2 regions of the Caulobacter sp. GW821-FHT11A05 genome follow, and region 1 is predicted to be linked to the other one. Evidence: predicted binding sites of a transcription regulator. Region 1 holds the regulator's gene; the other holds the start of a gene.
The links. Region 1 encodes LexA, which represses DNA repair genes until DNA is damaged. Its sites were predicted from a motif close to ATGTTCNCNANNTGTTCT; they were not measured.
Positions count from the first base shown of each region.

Region 1 (11,064 bases):
TGGAGCAACAGCGCAAGGCGCTGGACGACGCCAACATCTGCTTCCTGTTCGCCCCGGCCCACCACGGCGCCATGCGCCACGTGCTGCCGATCCGGGCCGAGCTCGGCTTCCGCACCATCTTCAACCTGCTGGGCCCGTTGTCGAACCCGGCCGGGGCCAAACGCCAGGTGCTGGGCGTCTACGACCCCCGTCTCCTCGAACCGCTGGCCCGTGTGCTGGGCGCGCTCGGGGCCGAACGGGCCTGGACCGTCCATGGCTCGGGCATGGACGAAATGACCGTCACCGGTCCGACCATGGTCTGCGAATGGCGCGACGGCGGGGTGCGCAACTTCAACATCACGCCGGACGCCGTCGGCCTGCAGAAGCACAGCCTCGACGAACTGACCGGCGGATCGCCGGAAGTGAACGCCGCCGCCCTGACCCGCATGATCGACGGTGAAAAGGGCGCCTACCGCGACGTGGTCCTGCTCAACGCCGCCGCCGCCTTCCTGATCGGCGACAAGGTCGAGACCCTGCGCGAGGGCGTCGAGCTGGCCGCCGCCGTCATCGACGACGGCCGCGCCAAGGCGGCCCTGGCCGGCCTCATCGCCGCCACCCACAGCTGATGGCCGACATTCTCGCCAGGATCGCCGCCTACAAGCGCGAAGACGTCGCCGCCCGCAAACGCGCCCGCCCGACGGTCGACGCCAGCGGCGCCTCGGCCCCGCGCGGCTTCCGCAAGGCGCTGGAAGCCAGATCCGCCGACCGCCTCGCCCTGATCGCCGAGATCAAGAAGGCCTCCCCGTCCAAGGGCCTGATCCGCGCCGACTTCGACCCGCCGGCCCTGGCCAAGGCTTACGAAGCCGGCGGCGCCGCCTGCCTGTCGGTGCTCACCGACGGCCCCAGCTTCCAGGGCGATGACGCCTACCTCGTCGCCGCCCGGGCCCAGGTCGCCCTGCCCTGCATCCGCAAGGACTTCCTGGTCGATCCCTGGCAGGTGGCCGAGAGCCGGGCGCTGGGCGCCGACGCCATCCTGGTCATCATGGCCATGATCGACGACGCCGTTGCCGCCGACCTGATGGCCGAGGCCGCCCGCCTGGGCATCGACGCCCTGGTCGAGGTCCACGACGAGGCCGAACGCGATCGGGCCTTAGGGCTCGGCGCCACCCTGCTCGGCGTCAACAACCGCGACCTGCGCAGCTTCGTCGTCGACCTGGCCGTCACCGAACGCCTGGCGGTCGATCTTCCCGCCGACATCCTCCTGGTCACCGAAAGCGGCGTCTTCACCCCCGCCGACGCCGCCCGCATGGCCAAGGCCGGGGCCCGGGCCATGCTGGTCGGCGAAAGCCTGATGCGCCAGGCGGACGTGACGGCGGCGACGCGGGCGCTGTTGGCCGCCTGAATAAGTCTAGACATATTCATTTTAGGGGTCCGGCAAGCGGCCTCGCGACCCCCCTGAAACCCACACCGATTATGCCGCGCCCCAAACGCCGAATGTAGGTCGGCCAACGACAAGCCGGCCAACCTCCGGCGACAGCCGACCAACAACCCGACCAACGCTCCGGCCTACATTCGCGCAGCCTCGGCCAACCGCCGGGTCACCCTTTTTCCAACGATTTCAATCCTCAATCAGCGCTCCAGCCCCCTGGCCGGCCAATCGCGCGGTATAATGGTTGGCCGCTTCGATAACAGCCGCGCCGCCGCCATCGCGGTTAACTTGACAGAAAGAAAGAACACCTAGAGAACATTGCCATCGTTTGCGATTTGTTCCCACTGAATCGCGCCTGGAGAGCCTTCGCCATGCTGACCCGCAAGCAGCACGAACTTCTGATGTTCATCCATGAACGCATCAAGGAATCCGGCGTCTCGCCCTCCTTCGACGAGATGAAGGATGCGCTGGACTTGGCCTCCAAGTCCGGCATCCACCGGCTGATCACGGCGCTGGAAGAGCGCGGTTTCCTGCGCCGCCTGGCCCACCGGGCCCGGGCGCTGGAGGTGGTCAAGCTGCCGCAGCAGGCGACGACCTCGGCTCCGGCCGGCGGCCGCCAGACCTTCAAGCCGCAGGTGGTCGAAGGCTCCCGCGCCGCGATGAGCACGCCCGAGCCGGCCAACGATGTGCGCGAGCTCTCCATCCTTGGCCGCATCGCCGCCGGGGTGCCGATCGAGGCCATCCAGCATGAGCGCGACAAGCTGCAGGTGCCGGAAAGCATGCTGGGCGCCGGCGAACACTACGTTCTCGAGGTCGAGGGTGATTCGATGATCGAGGCCGGCATCCTCAACGGCGACTACGTCGTCATCCGCCGCACCGACCAGGCCACCAGCGGCGAGATCGTCGTCGCCCTGGTCGAGGGCGAGACCGCCACCTTGAAGCGCCTGCGCCGCAAGGGGGCCTCCATCGCCCTGGAAGCGGCCAACCCCAAGTACCAGACCCAGATCTACGGCCCCGACCAGGTGGCCGTGCAGGGCAAGCTGGTCGGCCTCATCCGCCGCTATCACTGATGGTCCAGGGCCTGACCCCTCTCAGGGGTTGGGCCCAGACGATCCGCCAGCCATCGCCCCGGCGATAGAGCTCGGCGGAGCCGCCTTCCCTGAAGTCGGCGGCGCTCAGGATCAGGTCGGATCGGCAGTCTTGCGGAGCCTCCGACCGGAACACGACAACCCTGGCCCGGCATAGCTCGGCCAGGGTTTTCTCATCGGGGACACGGCGCTGGTTCCACTGCGCCACCTCACCCAGACACCGGCGGCGATTGCAGTCGAAAAGGTCGGGCGAGTCCGCATCATCCAGGGTCAGCCCCCGCCGGCGCGACCAGACCTCCAGGGCGAAGCGCCGGCTGTCCGGCCGGGCGGCAATCGCCGTCTCCCCCTGTCGCACGGCCAGAGCCGATCCGTCGGAGGCAATCCAAAGGTCAGGCGGCGCCGGGCGGGGCCAGAGGGCGACGGTCAAGGCCAGGGGAATACCCAGCCAGCGCAGTCTGCCCTGCCAAAGGCAGAGGATCAGGATGCCCAGGAAGGCGACAGGCAGGGTCCAGGCTGGTCCGCTGGCCACGGTGACCTGGGCGCCCGGTGTCTGCGCCGTCTGGCCGGCGATGGACAGCATCAGGTCGATGGACCAGCCGGCGACGCCGAGGAAGGGCCCGCCGAGGCCCAGCGGCTCCAACGCCGCGCCGACGGCCAGGAAGGGCATCATCACGAAGCTGGAGATCGGCGCGACCAGCAGATTGGCGACCAGGCCGTAGGAGGCGACCCGGTTGAAGTGGTGCATGGCGAAGGGCCCGGTGGCGAGCCCGGCCACCAGGCTCATGGCGATGCTGGCGACGATCCAGACCCCGACCGCCTGTGGCCAGCGGATCCACCAGGGCGTCGAGATCTCCTTCACCGGCCGGGGCAGCAGTTCGACCAGCGCCACCAGGGCGGCGGTGGCGGCGAAGCTCATCTGGAAACCGGGCTCCGTGGCGGCCTCGGGATACAGGATCAGGATGACCATGGCCGCCACGGCCAGGGCGTCGAGGCTGATGGCCCGGCGGTCGAACAGGATGGCCAGGAAGGCGACGCCGGCGGTGATCGCCGCCCGCACGGCCGGCGATGGCGCGCCGGAGACGATCAGGTAGGTCCCGACGGCGGCCATGCCCAGCAGGGCGGCGGCCCTCTTGCCGTCGATCCGCAGCGCCAGCCAGGGCCATGCGGCGATCAGCAGCCGCGCCATGGCGAAGGCGAAGCCGCCGACGATGGCCATGTGCAGGCCGGAGATGGAGATGATGTGCGCCAATCCCGAAGCCCGCATGGCGTCGGTCTGTTCCCGGGTGATCCAGGCCTCGTGCCCGGTGACCATGGCGGCGGCCAGTCCGCCGGAGTGTTCGCCCATTCGATCGACGATGCGGCGCGCCAGGCTCCAGCGCATGGCGTTGACGCCCATGGCCCAGCGCAGGGCCAATGGCGGCTCCGCCAGGGCGATGACCTGCGGCGCCGACACCGAGAAGCCGACGCCGCCGACCCGATCGAACCAGGCGTCGCGGGCGAAGTCATACGATCCGGGACTGGACGGCGGCGGCGGCGGTCCAAGGCCGGCGCGAAGCCGCACGGCCTGCCCAGGCCCCACCACCGCGCCCTGGTCGACGGTGAGCCGCACGCGGTACGGCAGCTGGTCCTGCTCCACCCCCTCAATCCGCGTCGGTGCAATCAGCAGCCGGCCGCCGCTGGAGCCCGGGCTGGCCACGTCCAGCACCCAGCCCTCGACGATGGTCGGCTTGTCGAAGTTGGGCGCGACCGGGGCCCGCACCAGTTCGGTCCTGACCTTCCCCGCCACCCCGCCGAGTACGATCAGCGCGGCGAGCCCGGCGACCAGGAACCACCCGCCGCCGCGCGTCAGCCGATGGGTAAGCCAGGCCGCCGCCACCGCCAGGGCGCCCAGCAGCAGCGCCAGCCACAACGCCGGCTCCTGCTTCAGCGCCATGTATCCCGCCGCCCCGAACCCGAAAGCGACCGGGGCCCAGAGGCGCCATCTCATCCGCTGAGCGATGACCTCGTCGAGCAGGGTGGGACCGCCCCGAATCCATGTGCTAAGACGCCCGCCCAATCGAGCGGTCCGAGATCCGATGTCCTCCACTACCCCCGTCGTCACACGGTTCGCCCCCTCGCCTACCGGCTCGCTCCACATTGGAGGGGCAAGGACGGCGTTGTTCAACTCCCTGTATGCGCGCCACACCGGCGGCAAGTTCCTGCTGCGCATCGAGGACACCGACCGCGAACGCTCGACCGAGGCCAATGTGCAGGTCATCCTCGACGGCCTGCGCTGGCTGGGCCTGGAATGGGACGGCGAGCCGACCTTCCAGTTCGCCCGCGCCGACCGCCACCGCGAGGCCGTGCAGCAGCTGCTCGACAGCGGCGCCGCCTACCGCTGCTGGCTGTCCGGCGACGAGCTGACCGCCGCCAAGGAAGCCGCCCGCGCCGCCGGCCATGCCCTGCGCTCGCCCTGGCGCGACAAGACCCCCACCGCCGCCGACCTGGCCACGCCGCACGTCGTCCGCTTCAAGGGCCCCAAGAACGGCGACGTCATCGTCCGCGACCTGGTCCAGGGCGACGTCACTTTCCGCAACCGCGATCTCGACGACCTGATCGTGCTGCGCTCGGACGGCGGGCCGACCTACAACCTGGCGGTCATCGTCGACGACCACGACATGGGCGTCACCCATGTCATCCGCGGCGACGACCACCTGAACAACGCCGCCCGCCAGACCCTGATGTACCAGGCCCTTGGCTGGGACGTCCCGGCCTTCGCCCATGTGCCGATGATCAACGGCGAGGACGGCGCCAAGCTGTCCAAACGCCATGGAGCCCAGGCGGTCGGTGAGTTCGCCGACATGGGCTATCTGCCCGAAGCCCTGCGCAACTACCTGGTCCGGCTGGGCTGGAGCCACGGCGACGACGAGCTGTTCAGCGACGAGCAGGCCGCCGAGTGGTTCGATGTCGCGGATGTGAACAAGGCCGCCGCCCGCCTCGACTGGGCCAAGCTCAACCATGTCAACGCCCACTACATCAAGCTGGCCGACGACAGCCGCCTCGCGGGCCTGGTCGCCGAGGTCTTCGCCCGACGGGGGACGCCCCTCGGCGAGCCGCAGATCGCCCGTCTGGCCGAGGCCATGCCGGGCCTCAAGGACCGCGGCAAGACGCTGCTGGAGCTGGCCGATCAGGCCCTCTTCCTGTTCGCCCAACGCCCTGTTTCCATTGACGAAAAGACCCGTGGCCTGCTGACCGACGAGACCGCCGCGCGCCTGCGCCGCCTTGCCGACGCCCTCGCCAGACAGAACGACTGGTCGGCCGAGGCGCTCGCCGCCTGGCTCAAGGCGTTTGCCGAATCCGAGGGCGTGGGCTTTGGCAAGATCGGCCCGCCGCTGCGCGGAATCGTCAGTGGCGGCCACCCCTCTCCCGATATGGGCATTACCCTGAGCGTGCTCGGAAAGGTCGAGACTCTCGGCCGTATTGAGGATGCGCTTTCGCCCGCCAAATGAGGCGCTATAAGGCGTCCCGAACAGACGTTTACCTATCGACTTGAAAGGACCTCGCCGCATGGCTGACAAGGCGACGCTGACCATCGGCGACCAGACCTATGACCTGCCGATCCTCAAGGGGACGACGGGTCCCGACGTAATGGACGTGCGCAAGTTCTACGCGGACTCCGACCTCTTCACCTTCGACCCCGGCTTCACCTCGACGGCCAGCTGCGAGAGCAAGATCACCTATATCGACGGTGACGCCGGCATCCTGCTGCACCGCGGCTACCCGATCGACCAGCTGGCCGAGAAGTCGAGCTTCCTGGAAGTCTGCTACCTGCTCCTGCACGGCGAGCTGCCCAGCGCCGCCGAGTTCGAGAAGTTCGACCACAACATCACCTACCACACGATGTTGCACGCCCAGTTCGACCGCTTCTTCGAGGGCTTCCGCCGCGACGCCCATCCGATGGCGATCATGACCGGCGCGGTCGGCGCCCTGTCGGCCTTCTACGCCGACAGCATCAACGTCGATGACGCCCGCGAGCGCGAGATCAGCGCCCACCGCCTGATCGCCAAGATGCCGACCATCGCCGCCCGCGCCTTCAAGTACCACATGGGCCAGCCCTTCGTGTCGCCGCGCAACAACCTCTCCTACTCGGAGAACTTCCTGCGCATGTGCTTCGCGGTGCCGGCCGAGGACTGGAAGCCCAACCCGATCCTGACCCGGGCCATGGACCGGATCTTCATCCTGCACGCCGACCACGAGCAGAACGCCTCGACCTCGACCGTCCGCCTGGCCGGTTCGTCGGGCGCCCATCCGTTCGCCTGTATCGCCGCCGGCATCGCCTGCCTCTGGGGGCCCAGCCACGGCGGCGCCAACCAGGAAGCCCTGGAGATGCTCGAAGAGATCGGGACGGTCGACAAGATCCCCGAGTTCATCGAGGGGGTAAAGGCCCGCAAGTACAAGCTGATGGGCTTCGGCCACCGGGTGTACAAGAACTTCGACCCGCGGGCGACCGTGATGCAGAAGACCTGCCACGAGGTGCTCGGCGAGCTGGGCATCAACGACCCGCTGCTGGAAGTGGCCATGGAGCTGGAGAAGATCGCCCTCAGCGATCCCTACTTCATCGAGCGCAAGCTGTACCCGAACATCGACTTCTATTCGGGCATCACCCTGCGGGCCATGGGCTTCCCCTCGACCATGTTCACCGTGCTGTTCGCCCTGGCCCGCACGGTCGGCTGGATCAGCCAGTGGAAGGAAATGTTCGAGGATCCGGGCCGCAAGATCGGCCGCCCGCGCCAGCTCTACACCGGCGCCACCAAGCGCGACTACGTCGCCATCGACAAGCGCTGATGACGGCCGGCGTGGTGCGGATCGCTCCCATCGCGCCAGACCAGCTGCCGGCCCTCATGCCGGCGCTGAGCGAGATTCTGATCGAAACAGTGGGGCTGGGGGCCAGTGTCGGGTTCCTGGCCCCTCTGTCTTTGGACGAGGCCGCAGCCTTCTGGACCAAGATCGGCGAGGCGCTGGAGAGCGGCGAGCGGCTGATGTGGGGCGCCTGGGCCGGCAAGCGGCTGGTCGGGACGGTGCAGATCGTCGTCGGCATGCCCGGCAACCAGCAGCACCGCGTGGATCTCGTGAAACTGATGACCCACCCGGCCCACCGCGGCGGCGGCATCGGCGCGGCCCTGACGAAGGCGGCGGAGGCCGAGGCGGCGCGGCTGGGCAAGAGCCTGATCGTGCTCGATACGGTGGCTGACAATCCCGCCCAGCGCCTCTACGAGCGGCTGGGCTACACGGCGGCTGGGGTGATCCCCGACTACGCCCGTTCCAGCGCCGGCCCGCTGGAGCCGACCTGCATCATGTTCAAGCGGATCGTTCCGCCAGGAGCTTGAGCACCGCCTCGGCGGCCTTGTCGGCCGGGTCGCCGTCGGGGCGGCCCATCTTGGCCACCGCCTGGAACTGGGCCTCGATCTGGATGCGGCGCAGTTCCTCGGAGTCGAGTCGGTCGCCGATGGCCGAGGCCAGCATCGGGCCGTTGCAGTCGGTCTGCAGGAGTTCGGGCGCCACGGTGTCCTGGGCGGCGATGTTGAACATCGTCACCCAGGGCGACTTGAAGACCAGCATGACCAGCCGATAGCTGACTGGTCCCAGCCGGTAGCCGACGACCATGGGACAGCCCGCCAAGGCCAGTTCGGTGGTCACCGTGCCGCTGCAGGCCAGGGCCACCGTGCCGGCGGCGAAGGCGTCGTCCTTCAGCGTGGCGTCCTCAAGGACATGCACCGGGAACGGCCAGGCGGCGATCCTGTCCTTGACCATGCCCGCCACCGTCGCCGCCAGCGGCATGACCACCTGCAGGTTCGGCCGGTCGGCCTTGAGCCGCAGGATGGCGTCCTCGAAGGGCGGGAAGACGTGTTTGATCTCGGCCGGCCGGCTGCCGGGCAGGACCAGCAGGATGGGGTCCTCGGGACCGGCCTTGATGTGGGCGCGCAGGCGGCCGGGGTCAGCGCCGGAGAAGTCGCGGATCAGGGTGGGATTGCCGACCGTGGTCACGGGCAGGCCCTCGCGCTCGAACCAGGGGGCGTCGAAGCCGTGGATGGAGAGCAGGTGGTCGACGGACCTGGCCAGGGTCCTGGCCCGCCCCGGCCGGCTGGCCCAGACCTGCGGGCCGACATACTTCACCAGCGGCAGCCTGGGGTCGAGTTTGCGCAGGGCGTGGGCGACGCGCAGCGTGAAGCCCCAGCTGTCGATCAGGACGGCGATGTCAGGCTTCTCGTGGGCCGCCAGGGCGGCGGTCTCGACGACCCGGCGGCGGACCATCGGCAGGGCGCGGACGCCCTCGATGATGCCGAGGATGGAGAGCTGGGCGATGTCGAACGGGCTCTCGACCCCCTGCTCGGCCATCTTCTCCCCGCCGACCCCGACGAAGCGGACGCCGTCGCCGAGGCGGGCCTTCAGCGCCCGGGCCAGACCGGCCCCGAGCGAATCGCCGGACGCCTCGGCGGCGACCAGCATCACTGTGAGAGGTCTGGTCACTGGACCTTGTGCTCGACGCCGAGCACGAAGAGGCCGAACTCGTCGGCGGTGGCGATGACCGCCTCGCGGTCGACGATCAGCAGCCGGCCCGCCTCGCCGACCACGCCCGCCAGGCCGGCCTTGGCGGCGCCGCGGATGGTGGCGACGCCGATGGTCGGCAGGTCGATGCGCAGTTCCTGGATCGGCTTGGGAGCCTTGGCGATGACGCCCTTGAAAGCCCCCGGCACGCCCCGCAGGGCGACCGGCAGCTCGGCGACACGGCGCAGCATGGCGTCGGTGCCTTCCTGCGCCTCAACGGCCAGAACCAGGCCGTTGCAGACCACAGCGCCCTGGCCGACGTCGAGTTGGCCGATCGCCTTGGCCACCTCCAGCGCCCGTTCAATATCCGCCTTATGCTCTGCGGCGGGACTGTGTTTGCCCAGCAGGCCGAGCGGCAGGGTCATGGCCCCGACCGCCTCATGCACCCCTTCGATGGCGAAGCCCTCCTTGGCGAACTCCTCCAGCACCCGGCGCAGCAGGGCGTCGTCGCCGTGGCGGGCGGCGGCGATGATCCCCGGCAGGGCGGCCATGCCCCGCATGTCGGGCTTGAGGGCCGAGAAATCCGGGCGGGCGACGAGGCCGGCGAAGCAGACGGCCTCGCACGTCTCGCGCTTGAGCACCTTGAAGCACTTTCCGAGCTCGGCCAGCCCGACCTCTTCCGACGGATGGCCGATGGTGGCGTCGTCGGCGATGCCCTTGAGACGGATGACGAAATAGGGCCGTCCGGCCTTGCGGCAGTGGTCGGCGATCTCGGCCGGCAGGCCGCCGGCCCCGGCGATCAATCCCAGCTTCTTCAAGGTCTCACGTCTCGCGGCGGGGCAGGCAGAGGGCGCGGTTGGCGTCGACCCGGATGAAATCGAGGATCTCGACCACCTCGGGAATGTCGGAATAGGTCTCGGCCACGTCCTCGAGCCGCTCCTGGAAGGTGCCCTCGTCGGCGAACAGGAGGCGGTAGGCGGCGCGCATGGCGTTGATCCGCTCCCGGTCGAAGCCTCGCCGCTTCAGACCGATCAGGTTCAGCCCTTCGAGGTGGGCGTGGTTGCCCCACACCGAGCCGTAGGGGATGACATCCTTGGTGACGATGCCGCCGCCGCCGATGAAGGCCGAACGGCCGATGCGGCTGAACTGGTGCACCGCCGCCAGCCCGCCGAGGAAGACGAAATCGGCCACCTCCGCATGGCCGCCGATGGCGACGCTGGGGGCCAGGGTGACCCGGTTGCCGATCACCGCGTCATGGCCGACGTGGACGCTGACCATGAACAGGCAGTCGTCGCCGACCTTGGTGACGCCGTGGCCCATCACCGTGCCGGTGTGGATCGAGACGTTCTCGCGGAAGATGTTGCGGGCCCCGACGTCGAGCCGCGTCGGCTCGCCCTTGTGGCCCAGGTGCTGCGGCGGTCCGCCGAGGTTGACGAAGGGATGCAGCACGCAATCCTCGCCCAGGGTGGTGACGCCCTCCAGCACCACATGGCTGCGCAGCTTGCAGCCGCGCCCCAGGGTGACGTCCGGCCCGACCATGCAGAAGGGCCCGATCTCGACCGCCTCGCCCAGCTGGGCAGCCGGATCGACGATCGCCGTGGGGTGGATGGTGGTCATCAGCCCACCATGGCCTTCATGGCGGCGAACTCGGCCTCGGCGCAGACCTTGCCGTTCACCAGCGCCTTGCCCTTGAACTTGAAGATGTCGCCCCGCACGCGGGTGACCTCGACATGCATGCGCAGCACGTCGCCCGGCTTCACCGGGCTGCGGAACCGCACCCCGTCGATCGACATGAAGTAGATGACCATGTTGGAGATATCGATATCCATCGACTTGGACATCATGATCGCGCCGGTCTGGGCCAGGGCCTCGACGATCAGCACGCCCGGCATCACCGGATGGCCGGGGAAGTGGCCCTGGAAGAAGGGCTCGTTGAAGGTCACGCACTTGATGCCGACGATCGAGGTGTTGGCCACGAACTCTTCGCAGCGATCGACCAGCAGGAAGGGATAGCGGTGCGGGATCCGCTTGAGGATCTCGGTG
Region 1 covers NZ_JBXASF010000021.1:23,091-34,154, reverse strand. The annotation lists gene trpD (anthranilate phosphoribosyltransferase) at 1-605, shown strand, start outside; gene trpC (indole-3-glycerol phosphate synthase TrpC) at 605-1,381, shown strand; gene lexA (transcriptional repressor LexA) at 1,780-2,478, shown strand; gene AC1RSK_RS22220 (ComEC/Rec2 family competence protein) at 2,459-4,429, opposite strand; gene gltX (glutamate--tRNA ligase) at 4,572-5,984, shown strand; gene gltA (citrate synthase) at 6,043-7,320, shown strand; gene AC1RSK_RS22205 (GNAT family N-acetyltransferase) at 7,320-7,862, shown strand; gene lpxB (lipid-A-disaccharide synthase) at 7,834-9,003, opposite strand; gene lpxI (UDP-2,3-diacylglucosamine diphosphatase) at 9,000-9,839, opposite strand; gene lpxA (acyl-ACP--UDP-N-acetylglucosamine O-acyltransferase) at 9,844-10,638, opposite strand; gene fabZ (3-hydroxyacyl-ACP dehydratase FabZ) at 10,638-11,064, opposite strand, start outside.

Region 2 (11,064 bases), on a different contig from region 1:
AACAACTCGCCGTTCGCCGACATGGCGCGCCAGGGCCGGGCCAACTATCCGGACACCTTCGCCTACGCCAACTATGCGAGCCCCAACTGGAACCGCTCGACGATCATCAGCCCGGTCGAGCGGGCCACCCTCTACACCGCCGGCGGCTTCGACATCACCCCGCACATGACGCTGTACGGCGAGGCGCTCTACAACAACCGCACCTCCGAGCAGGACAGCACCCGCCAGCTGTTCCCGACCCTGTCGAACAGCAATCCGAACAACAAATACGCCGCGGCGGGCATCAGCGGCGGCACGGTCTATCCGGTCATCTCCATCCCCTATGACAGCAAGCAGGACGTCGACTACTACCGCGCCCTGGTCGGGCTGAAGGGCGACTTCGGCGGCGGTCCGCTGGCGACCTGGAGCTGGGACGCCTATGCCCAGTACGGCCTGTCGCGCGGCGAGTACTCGATCAGCTCGGTCTACAACGACCGCGTCCTGGCGACGACGGCCTACGGCGTGGCCTGCAACCAGGCGGCCATCACCATCTCCGGCGGCGACTGCTCCACCCTGCCCAGCACCGGCATCCCCTGGTCCAGCGCCCGCATCCTGTCCGGCCAGTTCACCGAGGCGGAAAAGGCCTTCCTGTTCGGGGTCGACACCGGCCACACCGACTATGAGCAGTACACGGTCGAGGCCAGCGCCTCGGGCGACCTGTTCAACCTGCCAGCCGGTCCGGTCGGGGCGGCGTTCGGCGTCGTCTACCGGCATGACAAGATCGACGACCAGCCCGGCCGCGAGTCGGTCAACAGCAACAACTGGGGCCTGACCGCCGCCGGCCACACCTATGGCTCGGACGAGACCAAGGAGATCTACGGCGAGCTGTCGATCCCGATCCTCAAGGGCGTGCCGGGCATCGAGCTGCTCGATCTGTCGGTGTCGGGCCGCTACACCGACGTCTCCAGCTTCGGCAGCGACAGCACCTACAAGTTCGGCCTCAACTGGCAGATCAACGATTGGCTGCGGCTGCGCGGCACCAAGGGCACCTCGTTCCGGGCCCCGGCCTTGTATGAGCTCTATCTGGCCAACCAGACCAGCTACGCCGGCCAAACGACGATCGATCCCTGCATCAACTGGGGCGACAGCACCAATGCCCGCATCCAGGCCAACTGCGCCGCGGCGGGTCTGGCTTCGGACTGGGCCGGCTACGGCTCCTCGGCCCTGATCGTGGCCGGCGGCGGGGCAGGGGTGCTGAAGGCGGAAACCTCCGACGCCTCGACCCTGGGGGTGATCTTCACCCCGCAGTTCATGGATCTGTCGGTCGCCGTCGACTACTTCGACATCCAGGTGAACAACGAGATCGACCAGTTCGGCGCCGCCAACATCCTCTACCAGTGCTACAACGCCACCACGACCGGCGGCAGCCCGTTCTGCAGCCTGTTCGAGCGTGACGCCACCACCGGCCAGATCACCACCGTCTACAACAGCTACGTCAACGTGGCCGAGCAGCGGAACCGGGGCGTCGACCTGGCCATCCAGTACCGGCACGAGTTCGACGCCGGCAACCTGACCCTGGCCGCCCAGTTCACCTGGCAGCTGCAGGACACCACCCGCGTGTTCGGCAGCACGGAGGACGACTACAACGGCTCGACCTACAACTACCGGGGGCCCGATTTCGTCGGCAACACCACCCTGACCTGGCGGACCGGCGACTGGACCTACAGCTGGATGACGCAATACATAGGCAAGGGTTCGGACACCGAACTGTTCGGCACGGACACCTACGGGTCCACCCGCTACGCCTCGGCCTCGAACTACGACTACAAGGTCGGCAGCACCTACTACAACTACATCTACTACAAGCAGTACACCGAGTTCCAAACCTATCACTCGGCGTCGGTGCGCAAGACGTTCGGCGACATGACCGTCACGGCCGGCCTGCAGAACGTCTTCGACGAGGACCCGCCGGCCGCCTCGGCCGGGCAGTTCCGGGTCGGGACCTCGGCGCTGAACGGCTACGACCTGCGCGGCCGCCGGGCCTTCCTGACCATCCAGAAGCGCTGGTGACCGCAAGTCCCCGCGAGGCTCCGGGACGATGTATCCCGGGCCCGCGGGGCGGACTTTTCATGAGGGGGAGACACGGCATCCTGACGGAGCGTCCGCCTTGTCCCTGTCTGTCTTCGATGGTCTGCGCGTGCTGCTGGTCGACCGCGACGAGAGCCACCGCCAGGCCCTGGCCGAACGGCTGCAGGCCCAGGACTGCGAGGTCCGCGAGGTGGGCGGGCCGCCGGAAATGTACCGGGCGCTGGGCGAATGCCTCTATTCGGCGGTGGTCTGCGACCTGCCGCCGTCCGCCGAGTTCGGCCAGCGCATGCTGCAGACCCTGCTCAGCGCGCCAGGCCGGCCGGCGGTGATCCTGCTGGGGGCGGACGACGACCTGGTCGACCGACTGCTGGGGCTGGAGCTGGGGGCCGACGACTACATGGCCAAGCCGGTCAACGCCCGCGAGCTGACGGCCCGGGTCAAGGCGGTGCTGCGCGGCCGGCTCAAGGGGCAGGCGGCGGCCAATGACAACCCCGGCGACCGGCTGACCTTCGCCGGCTTCGAGCTGAACCTGCCGGAGGAGACCCTGTACGGACCGGACGGGGCGGCGGTTCGCCTGCCGCGCGCCGAATACCTGATGCTCAAGGCCCTTCTGGAACGGCCGGGCCGGGTGGTGACGCGGGCCCGGCTGCAGGCCCTGTCGAGCGCCCATGACTGGACCGACGACAGCCGGGCGGTGGATCTGCGCATCAGCCGGCTGCGCCGGCGGCTGGCGGCTGGCGGCGAGGTCATCCGGACCTACCGCGGGCGGGGCTATCTGTTGGCGGTGGACGTGCGCGGAAGCTAGCGCCAGTCGTCCGTCGTGCCCGTGCGGCGGGCGTTGACGACGGTGGCGTGCTTGATCGGCTGTTCGGGGGTGTCGGCCGGGCGGCCGTAGTACCAGCCCTGGGCGTAGTCGACGCCGGCGTCGAGGACGGCCTGCTCGACCTCGCGGGTCTCGACCATCTCGGCAACGGTGCGGACCTTGAGGTCGCGGCACAGCTGGACCAGGTGGCGCACCAGGGCGGCGTCGCGGCCGCCGCCGGCCAGGTCGCGCACGTAGCGGCCGTCGATCTTCACGACATCGACGGTCAGGGTCTGCAGATAGGCGAAGGAGGCGGCGCCGGCCCCGAAGTCGTCGAGGCAGACGACGCTGCCGAGCCCGCGCAGGGCCTGGATGTGGCGGTTGGCCTGGGCCAGGTCGTCGATGGCGGCGCTCTCGGTGATTTCAAGGATCAGCCGCTGGGCGAGGGTCGGGGTCTGGGCGATCAGCCGCTGCAGGCCCTCGACGAACGGCCCCGAGCCGATGCTGCGGCCGGAGATGTTGACCGCCAGCCGCAGGGCGCCGGAGCGGTCGGACTTCAGTCGGCGGATGGCCTGTTCGAGAACGGCGCGGTCGAGCTCCTCGATGAGGTCGAACTCCTCGGCCATGCGGACCATGGCGAAGGGGCTGGCGTTGTCCTCGAAGCGGACCAGGGCCTCGTGGTGGTGCAGGTTGCCGCCGGCCAGCAGCACCACCGGCTGGTAGGCGAGGGTGAAGCGGCGCTGGCTGACCGCCGCGCCCAGCTCGCCGGCCCGGGCCAGGGTGCGGCGCACCGAGCGGTTCATGGCGTCGGCCATCGATTGCGGCGCGGTGTCCTTCAGGCCCTCGGCCAGGAAGTCGTCCAGCGCATAGCGCATGGCGCGGGCCAGGCGATTGGGCGAGGCGATCTCCAGCGGCACCGACTGCACCTTGCCGTGGATCGGCACGGCGCCGCAGGTGGCGGCGATGGCGCGGCTCAGGCGGCGGGCCAGGATGTCGGGGGTGTCGCCGGCCTCACGCAGCAGGGCGAAGCGCTCGCCCTCCAGCCGGGCGGCGACGCCATGCTGTCCGGCCTCGGCGCGCAGGGCGCCGGCGACACGGGCCTCCAGCGCCTTGGCGGCGGCGGGGGCAAGGTCGCGGCGGGCGGCGTCGAGCCCGGCCAGCTCGACCATGGCCAGCTCCAGCTCGCGGCCGGCCAGGTGGGCGGCTTCGGTCAGACCGCGGGCGACGCCTTCGAGGCTCTCGCGGCTGTGCATGCCGTCCTCGCCGCCGCGGGTGTTGGGCAGGGGGGCGGAGACCAGGGCGCAGGAGATGCGGCCGCCGTTGCCGGGCAGCTTGCGCAGGGTGACGGCGGCGCCGTGCGCCCCGGGGCGGATCAGGCGCAGGGTGGCGGGGCCGCGCCGCTGGCCTTCGTCGAGGCATTCGAGAATGGCGGCCAGCAGCGGGGCGTCGGCCTCGTCGAACAGGGCGTCCAGGGGGCGGCCGACGATGGCGCTCTCGGGCGTCCCGACCAGAGCCTGGGCGGCCCCGACCGCTTCCAGCACCATGCCGGCGGCGTCCAGTTCGAGCAGCAGGTCGCCGGCCGCGAAGGCGAAGCCGAGCAGAGTGCGGGGAGAGGTGGACAAGGCGGCGCTCCGGACGTCAGCAGCCTTGCTAGCGGTCGGACCTTAAGGGGTGGTTGTCGCGCGCCTGCGTCAGCCGGTCGCGGCGATGTCGGCGCATTTTATCGCTTTCGGAATGAGAACATATTGCGAACGAGAACAAACCATGCACATATGTCTCCGACGCGTCGGGCGGGCCGGCGAGAATCGTGGGACAAGGTGGAATCAGTATGGCTAATCAGGCGGCATTGAAGCTCGTGGGTAAAGACGACGGTGACAAGCAGCGCGCTTTGGAAGCGGCGCTGAGCCAGATCGATCGGGCGTTCGGCAAGGGCTCGGTGATGAAGCTGGGCGTGAAGGGCAAGATCGAGGAGATCGAAAGCGTCTCCACCGGCTCGCTCGGCCTCGACATGGCGCTGGGCATCGGCGGCCTGCCCAAGGGGCGGATCATCGAGATCTACGGGCCGGAAAGCTCGGGCAAGACGACGCTCGCCCTGCATGTGGTGGCCGAGGTCCAGAAGGCCGGCGGCACCGCCGCCTTCATCGACGCCGAGCATGCGCTCGACCCGTCCTATGCCCACAAGCTGGGGGTCAACCTCGACGACCTCCTGGTCTCGCAGCCGGACACCGGCGAACAGGCCCTGGAGATCACCGACACCCTGGTGCGGTCGAACGCCGTCGACATCATCGTCATCGACTCGGTTGCGGCCCTGACGCCGCGCGCCGAAATCGAAGGCGAGATGGGCGACAGCCTGCCGGGCCTGCAGGCCCGTCTGATGAGCCAGGCGCTGCGCAAGCTGACCGGCTCGATCCACAAGGCCAAGACCATCGTCATCTTCATCAACCAGATCCGCATGAAGATCGGGGTGATGTACGGTAGCCCGGAGACGACGACCGGCGGCAACGCCCTGAAGTTCTACGCCTCGGTCCGCCTCGACATCCGCCGCACCGGCTCGGTCAAGGTGCGCGACGAGATCATCGGCAACAACGTCCGGGTCAAGGTGGTCAAGAACAAGGTGGCCCCGCCGTTCCGCGAGGTCGAGTTCGACATCATGTACGGCCAGGGCATTTCCAAGCTTGGCGAGATCATCGACCTGGGCGTCAAGGCCGGGGTCATCGAGAAGTCGGGCAGCTGGTTCTCCTGGAACAGCCAGCGCATTGGTCAGGGCCGCGACAACGTCCGCGAATTCCTGAAGAACAACCCCGACATGGCCGCCGAGATCGAGGCCCAGGTCCGTGGCAAGGCCGCCGACATCGAGGAAGAACTGCTGGTCGGTCCGTCGGACAACGACGAGGAATAGGGCCCGCGCCCGAGCGAATGCTCGCGGCCGGCCGGGGACAGTGACGCGATCCACCCTCGCCGTCCTGTCCCGCCCCGCACCAGGCGGGTCGCGAGCTAAGGACGTCCGCTGAAAAGCGGGCGTCCTTTTTTATTGGACGGCCTTTCGTCGCCGGGTGCGATCGTCACCCCTCCCACCGTCCACCCTCGCGAAGGCGAGGGTCCATGCGGTGGCGACCTGTCCCCGCCGCCGTCCGGCCAACGGCAACCCATGCATGGACCCTCGCCTTCGCGAGGGTGATCGGGATGATGTAAACAGAGAAGACTGGGCATTGTGAGCCCTTGCCCAAATCCATGACACCGGTTACCTGACCACAAGCACGACCGTTCGAGGAGACCGCCGCATGTTCGCCAAGACCCTTCAGGCCACCCATCCGGACATGATGGACGGGGCCACCAACGACCAACTGCGGGATCGCTACCTGATCAGCGGCCTGTTCGCGGACGGCCAGGTGGTCCTCAACTACAGCCACAACGAACGCTTCGTCATCGGCGGGGCCGCGCCGGGCGCCTCGCCGCTGAAGCTGCCCGACCAGACCGAGCCGGCCAGCGCCGCCGGTCATCCCTTCCTCGAGCGCCGGGAACTGGGGATCATCAACGTCGGCGGGGCCGGCAAGGTGACGGTCGATGGCCAGGCCTTCGACCTCGGCCCGCGCGACGGCCTCTATGTGCCGATGGGGACCAAGGACGTCATCTTCGAAGGGGAGGGGGCTCGCTTCTACCTCGCCTCGACCCCGGCCCACGCCCGCTTCGAGGTCAAGAAGATCGACATCGCCCAGGCCACGCCCCTGCAACGCGGGTCGCTGGAGACCTCCAACGAGCGGACCATCTACCAGTACATCATCCCGGGCGTCTGCCAGTCGGCCCAGCTGCTGCTCGGCCTGACCATCCTCAACACCGGCAGCGTCTGGAACACCATGCCGCCGCACCTGCATGATCGCCGCTCTGAGATCTACTTCTACTTCGACCTCAAGGGCGACGAGCGGGTGTTCCACTTCATGGGCGAACCCGACAGCGCCCGCCATATCGTGGTGGCCAACGAGGAAGCCGTGGTCAGCCCGCCCTGGTCGATCCACATGGGCTCGGGCACCGCCAACTACGCCTTCATCTGGGCCATGGGCGGCGAGAACCTGGACTATACGGACATGAACGTCCTCGACATCTGCCAGCTCAAGTAGGCTCTGACACCATGAGCGATCTCTTCAGCCTGGCCGGACGCACGGCCATGGTCACCGGCGCCAACACCGGTCTCGGCCAGGCGATGGCTGTCGCTTTGGCGGAAGCCGGCGCTGACATCGTCGCCGTCGGCCGCTCGGCGGCGACCGACACCGAAACGGGGGTCCGCGCCGCCGGCCGGGCCTTCCATTTCATCGAGGCCGACCTTGGTCAGTCCAATGTCTCGGGCGACGTTATCGCCGCCGCCAAGGCCGCCGCCGCCGCGCCTGACATCCTGGTCAACAACGCCGGCATCATCCGCCGCAACGACGCCCTCGACTTCACCGAAGAGGACTGGGATGCGGTGATGGACGTCAACCTGAAGACCGCCTTCTTCCTCTCCCAGGCGGCCGCCCGCGAGATGGTCGGGAAAGGCGCCGGAAAGGTGATCAACATCGCCTCCATGCTGTCTTTCCAGGGCGGCGTGCGCGTGGCTTCCTATGCGGCAAGCAAGAGCGGCATCGCCGGTCTGACCCGCCTGCTGGCCAATGAGTGGGCGGCCAAGGGAATCAATGTGAACGCCATCGCGCCCGGCTATTTCTCGACCAACAACACCACGGCCCTGAGGGCTGACGAGGCGCGCAACAAGTCCATCCTCGAGCGTATCCCGGCCGGCCGTTGGGGCCAGCCGTCGGACCTGGGCGGCGCGGCCGTGTTCCTGGCCTCGGCGGCCTCGAACTATGTGCATGGCGCCATCCTGCCCGTGGACGGGGGATGGCTGGCCCGCTGACCGGTTCGCCCACCTCCAACGGCCAGGTTCGCAAGAACCTGGACCTGCTCGGCGAACTGCTCGCCGAGGCCATCCGCTATCTGGACGGCGAGGACGTCGCCCGCCTGGTCGAGACCGCCCGGGCGGCGGCCGAGGAGGGCGGCGAAGCCCCGCACCTGGGCTTCCTGTTCAACGCCGTCACCCCCGCCGAGGCCTCGCTTCTGGCCCGCGCCTTCGCCTGCGCCTCGATGCTGGCCAACATCGGCGAGGACGTCGCCGGCCGCCGCCTGGAGGCCGAGGCCGAGAGCCTGGCCGAGACCGCCACCCTGGCCGACGCCCTGAAAGCCCTCGGCCAAGCCGGCCGCGCGGCGCTGGACGGCCTGGCGGTCACCCCGGTGCTCACCGCCCACCCGACCGAGGTGCGCCGCCGGGCCCTGGTCGAGCGGCAGGTCGAGATCACCCGGCTGATGGCCCTGCGCCGCCATCACCTGCCGCCGGGCCTCGACCGCCAGATCCGCGAAGACCTGTTCCGCGAGACGGCCCTGCTCTGGCGCACCCGCCTCTACCGGCCGGAAAAGATCACCGTCGCGGACGAGATCCGCAACGCCCTGTCGGTGGTGCGCACCGCCATTCTGCCGGCCCTGATCGAACTCTACGACCGCTGGGGCGAGGAGATCGGCGAGCTTGGCCCGATCCTCAAGCTCGGCACCTGGCTGGGCGGCGACCGCGACGGCCACCCGGGCGTCGGGGCCGAAACCCTGGCCCTGGCCCTGCGCTCGCAGGCCCGGCTGATCCTCGACCACTATGCCGGCGAGGTGCGCCGTCTGTGGTCCGACCTGGCCATCTCCACCGCCTATGGCCCGGCCTCCGACGCCCTGCTGGCCCTGGCCCTGCAGGCCGACCAGCCGAGCGTCCACCGCCTCGACGAGCCCTACCGCCTGGCCTTCGAGTGGATATTCGACCGCCTCTGCGCCACCTCGGTCAAGCTGACCGGCGCGCGGGTGGCCTATGCCGTCAGCCCGCCCGACGGCCCGGCCTACGAGGCGCCCGAGGCCTTCATCGCCGACCTGGAGGTCATCCGCGCCTCGCTGGAGGCCAACGGCGGCGCCCGCCTGGTCGGCGGCCGGCTGAAGACCCTGCTGGCCCTGGCCCGCGCCGTCGGCTTCCATCTGCTGGCGGTCGACCTGCGCCAGAACTCCGACGTCCATGAGCGGGTGATCGCCGAGCTGCTGGCCCAGGCCGGCGCCACCGACGGCTACCTCGACCTGCCCGAGGACGGCCGCGTCGCCCTGCTGCTGGAGGAGCTGGCCAGCCGCCGGCCGCTGCGCTCGCCCTTTACCGCCTATGGCGAGGAGACGGCCCGCGAGCTCTCCATCATCGACGCCGCCGCCCGCGCCATCGCCGACTACGGCCCGGCCGCCATCGGCGCCTATGTGGTCTCCAAGTCGGCGACGGTGTCCGACATCCTCGAACCCCTGGTGCTGCTCAAGCAGGCAGGCCTGGTCTGGGGCGGCGCCCAGCCGCGCGCCGCCGTGCGGGTCAGCCCGCTGTTCGAGACCATCGGCGATCTGGAGGCCGGCCCGGCCGTGCTGCGCGCCTGGCTGGAGACTGACGCCGCCCGCTCCCTGCTCGGTGACAAGCCGGTGCAGGAGGTGATGGTCGGCTATTCCGACAGCAACAAGGACGGCGGCTATGTCGCCTCCCGCTGGGGCGTGGCCCGCGCCGCCACGGCGCTGGCCGCCGAATGCGACCGGCTGGGCGTGGGCCTGCGCATTTTCCACGGCCGGGGCGGCTCGGTCGGGCGGGGCGGGGGGCCGGCGGCCGAGGCCGTGCTGGCCCAGCCGCCCGGCACCGTTCAGGGCCGCCTGCGGATGACCGAGCAGGGGGAGATGATCTTCCGACGTTTCGGGGATCAACCCACGGCCCGCCGCAACCTCGAAGGTCTGACCGCCGCCGTCCTCACCGCCACGGCGCGGCCGTATGAGGCGGTTCATCCCAAGGCCGTGGAGGCCATGGACGCCCTCGCCGCCGGCGCCTTCGCCCACTACCGGGCCCTGGTCTACGACACGCCCGGTTTCGAGGACTTCTTCTGGTCGGCCACCCCGATCGCCGAGATCGTCACCCTCAACATCGGCAGCCGCCCGGCCTCGCGCACCAAGAGCCGGCGGATCGAGGACCTGCGGGCCATCCCCTGGGTGTTCAGCTGGTCGCAGGCGCGGATCATGCTGCCGGGCTGGTACGGCCTGGCCGGCGGGGCAGGGCGGGCCGGGCTGGAGCCGGCGCGGCTGGCCGAACTGGCCGCCGAGTTCGACATCGTCGAGGCCCTGCTGTCGAACATGGAACTGGCCCTGGCCCAGAGCGACATGGCCCTGGCCGCCCGCTACGCCGCCCTGTGCGAGGACCGCGCGAGCGCCGATCCGATCTTCGAGGCCATCCGCCGCGAGCACGACGCGGCTGTTGAGCTGGCCCTGGCCATTCGGGGCGGCACGCGGCTGCTCGACGACCGGCCGGACCTGGCCGAGTCGGTGGCCCTGGCGGCGGGGTCGGTGAAGCCGCTCAACCACCTGCAGCTGGAACTGCTCAGCCGCCGGCGCAAGGGCGACGACAGCGAGGAGACCCGCCTGGCCATCCAGCTGACGGTCACCGGCATCGCGGCGGGGCTGCGGAATACGGGCTAGGGCGGTCCCTTCTCCCGACAAGCGGGAAAAGGACCTAGATCAGCGCGTTCAGGTACGCCTCGACATTCGGGTAGCCGTCGCCATCTCCGTCCAGCTGCCCGTCGCCGGCGTCCTTCGGGTTCAGGCCGTGCTTGCGTTCCCAAGCGTCGGCCATGCCGTCCCGGTCGAGGTCGGCCGGCGCAACGCCGCCCTTCAGCGCCGGCCAGCCGCCGACCTGCTGTTCGCTGTCGATCAGCCGGCCGGTCCCGTCCCGCACGCCCGCGATGATGCGCAGATCGACCGCGTCCCGCGCCTTCGAGGCGCCGGCCCGGTCCAGCACGGCGCTCGCCGCCACGGCGGGCGAACTGGTGGCGACATCCGAAGCGGCCAGCGGACCGGCCGCCCGGTAGCCCCCCGGTGGCTTGCACCCCACCAGGCTCCAGGGATCGGCCGGCGTGGCCCCGGCCATGGCGTTGTCGGCGAACCAGGCGCGGGACAGGCTGTTGTCCTCGCAGAAGGCCAGCTGGCCGGTGCTGTCGGGACCCGGCAGGTAGCTGTTGCCGACGAAATCGTAGGCCGTATGCGCCGCCTTGTCGGCGTTGTAGCCGGAACGGCTGCCGCCCCAGTTGTAGAAGACGTTGTTGCGGAACTCGATGAGCGGCCCAGTGGGATCGATG
Region 2 covers NZ_JBXASF010000003.1:114,123-125,186, reverse strand. The annotation lists gene AC1RSK_RS06595 (TonB-dependent receptor plug domain-containing protein) at 1-2,049, shown strand, start outside; gene AC1RSK_RS06590 (response regulator transcription factor) at 2,147-2,872, shown strand; gene AC1RSK_RS06585 (EAL domain-containing protein) at 2,869-4,491, opposite strand; gene recA (recombinase RecA) at 4,698-5,768, shown strand; gene kduI (5-dehydro-4-deoxy-D-glucuronate isomerase) at 6,151-6,984, shown strand; gene kduD (2-dehydro-3-deoxy-D-gluconate 5-dehydrogenase KduD) at 6,996-7,751, shown strand; gene ppc (phosphoenolpyruvate carboxylase) at 7,736-10,408, shown strand; gene AC1RSK_RS06560 (pectate lyase family protein) at 10,443-11,064, opposite strand, start outside.
Region 2: the regulator LexA is predicted to act here: its motif matches at 4,607-4,624, upstream of recA (recombinase RecA).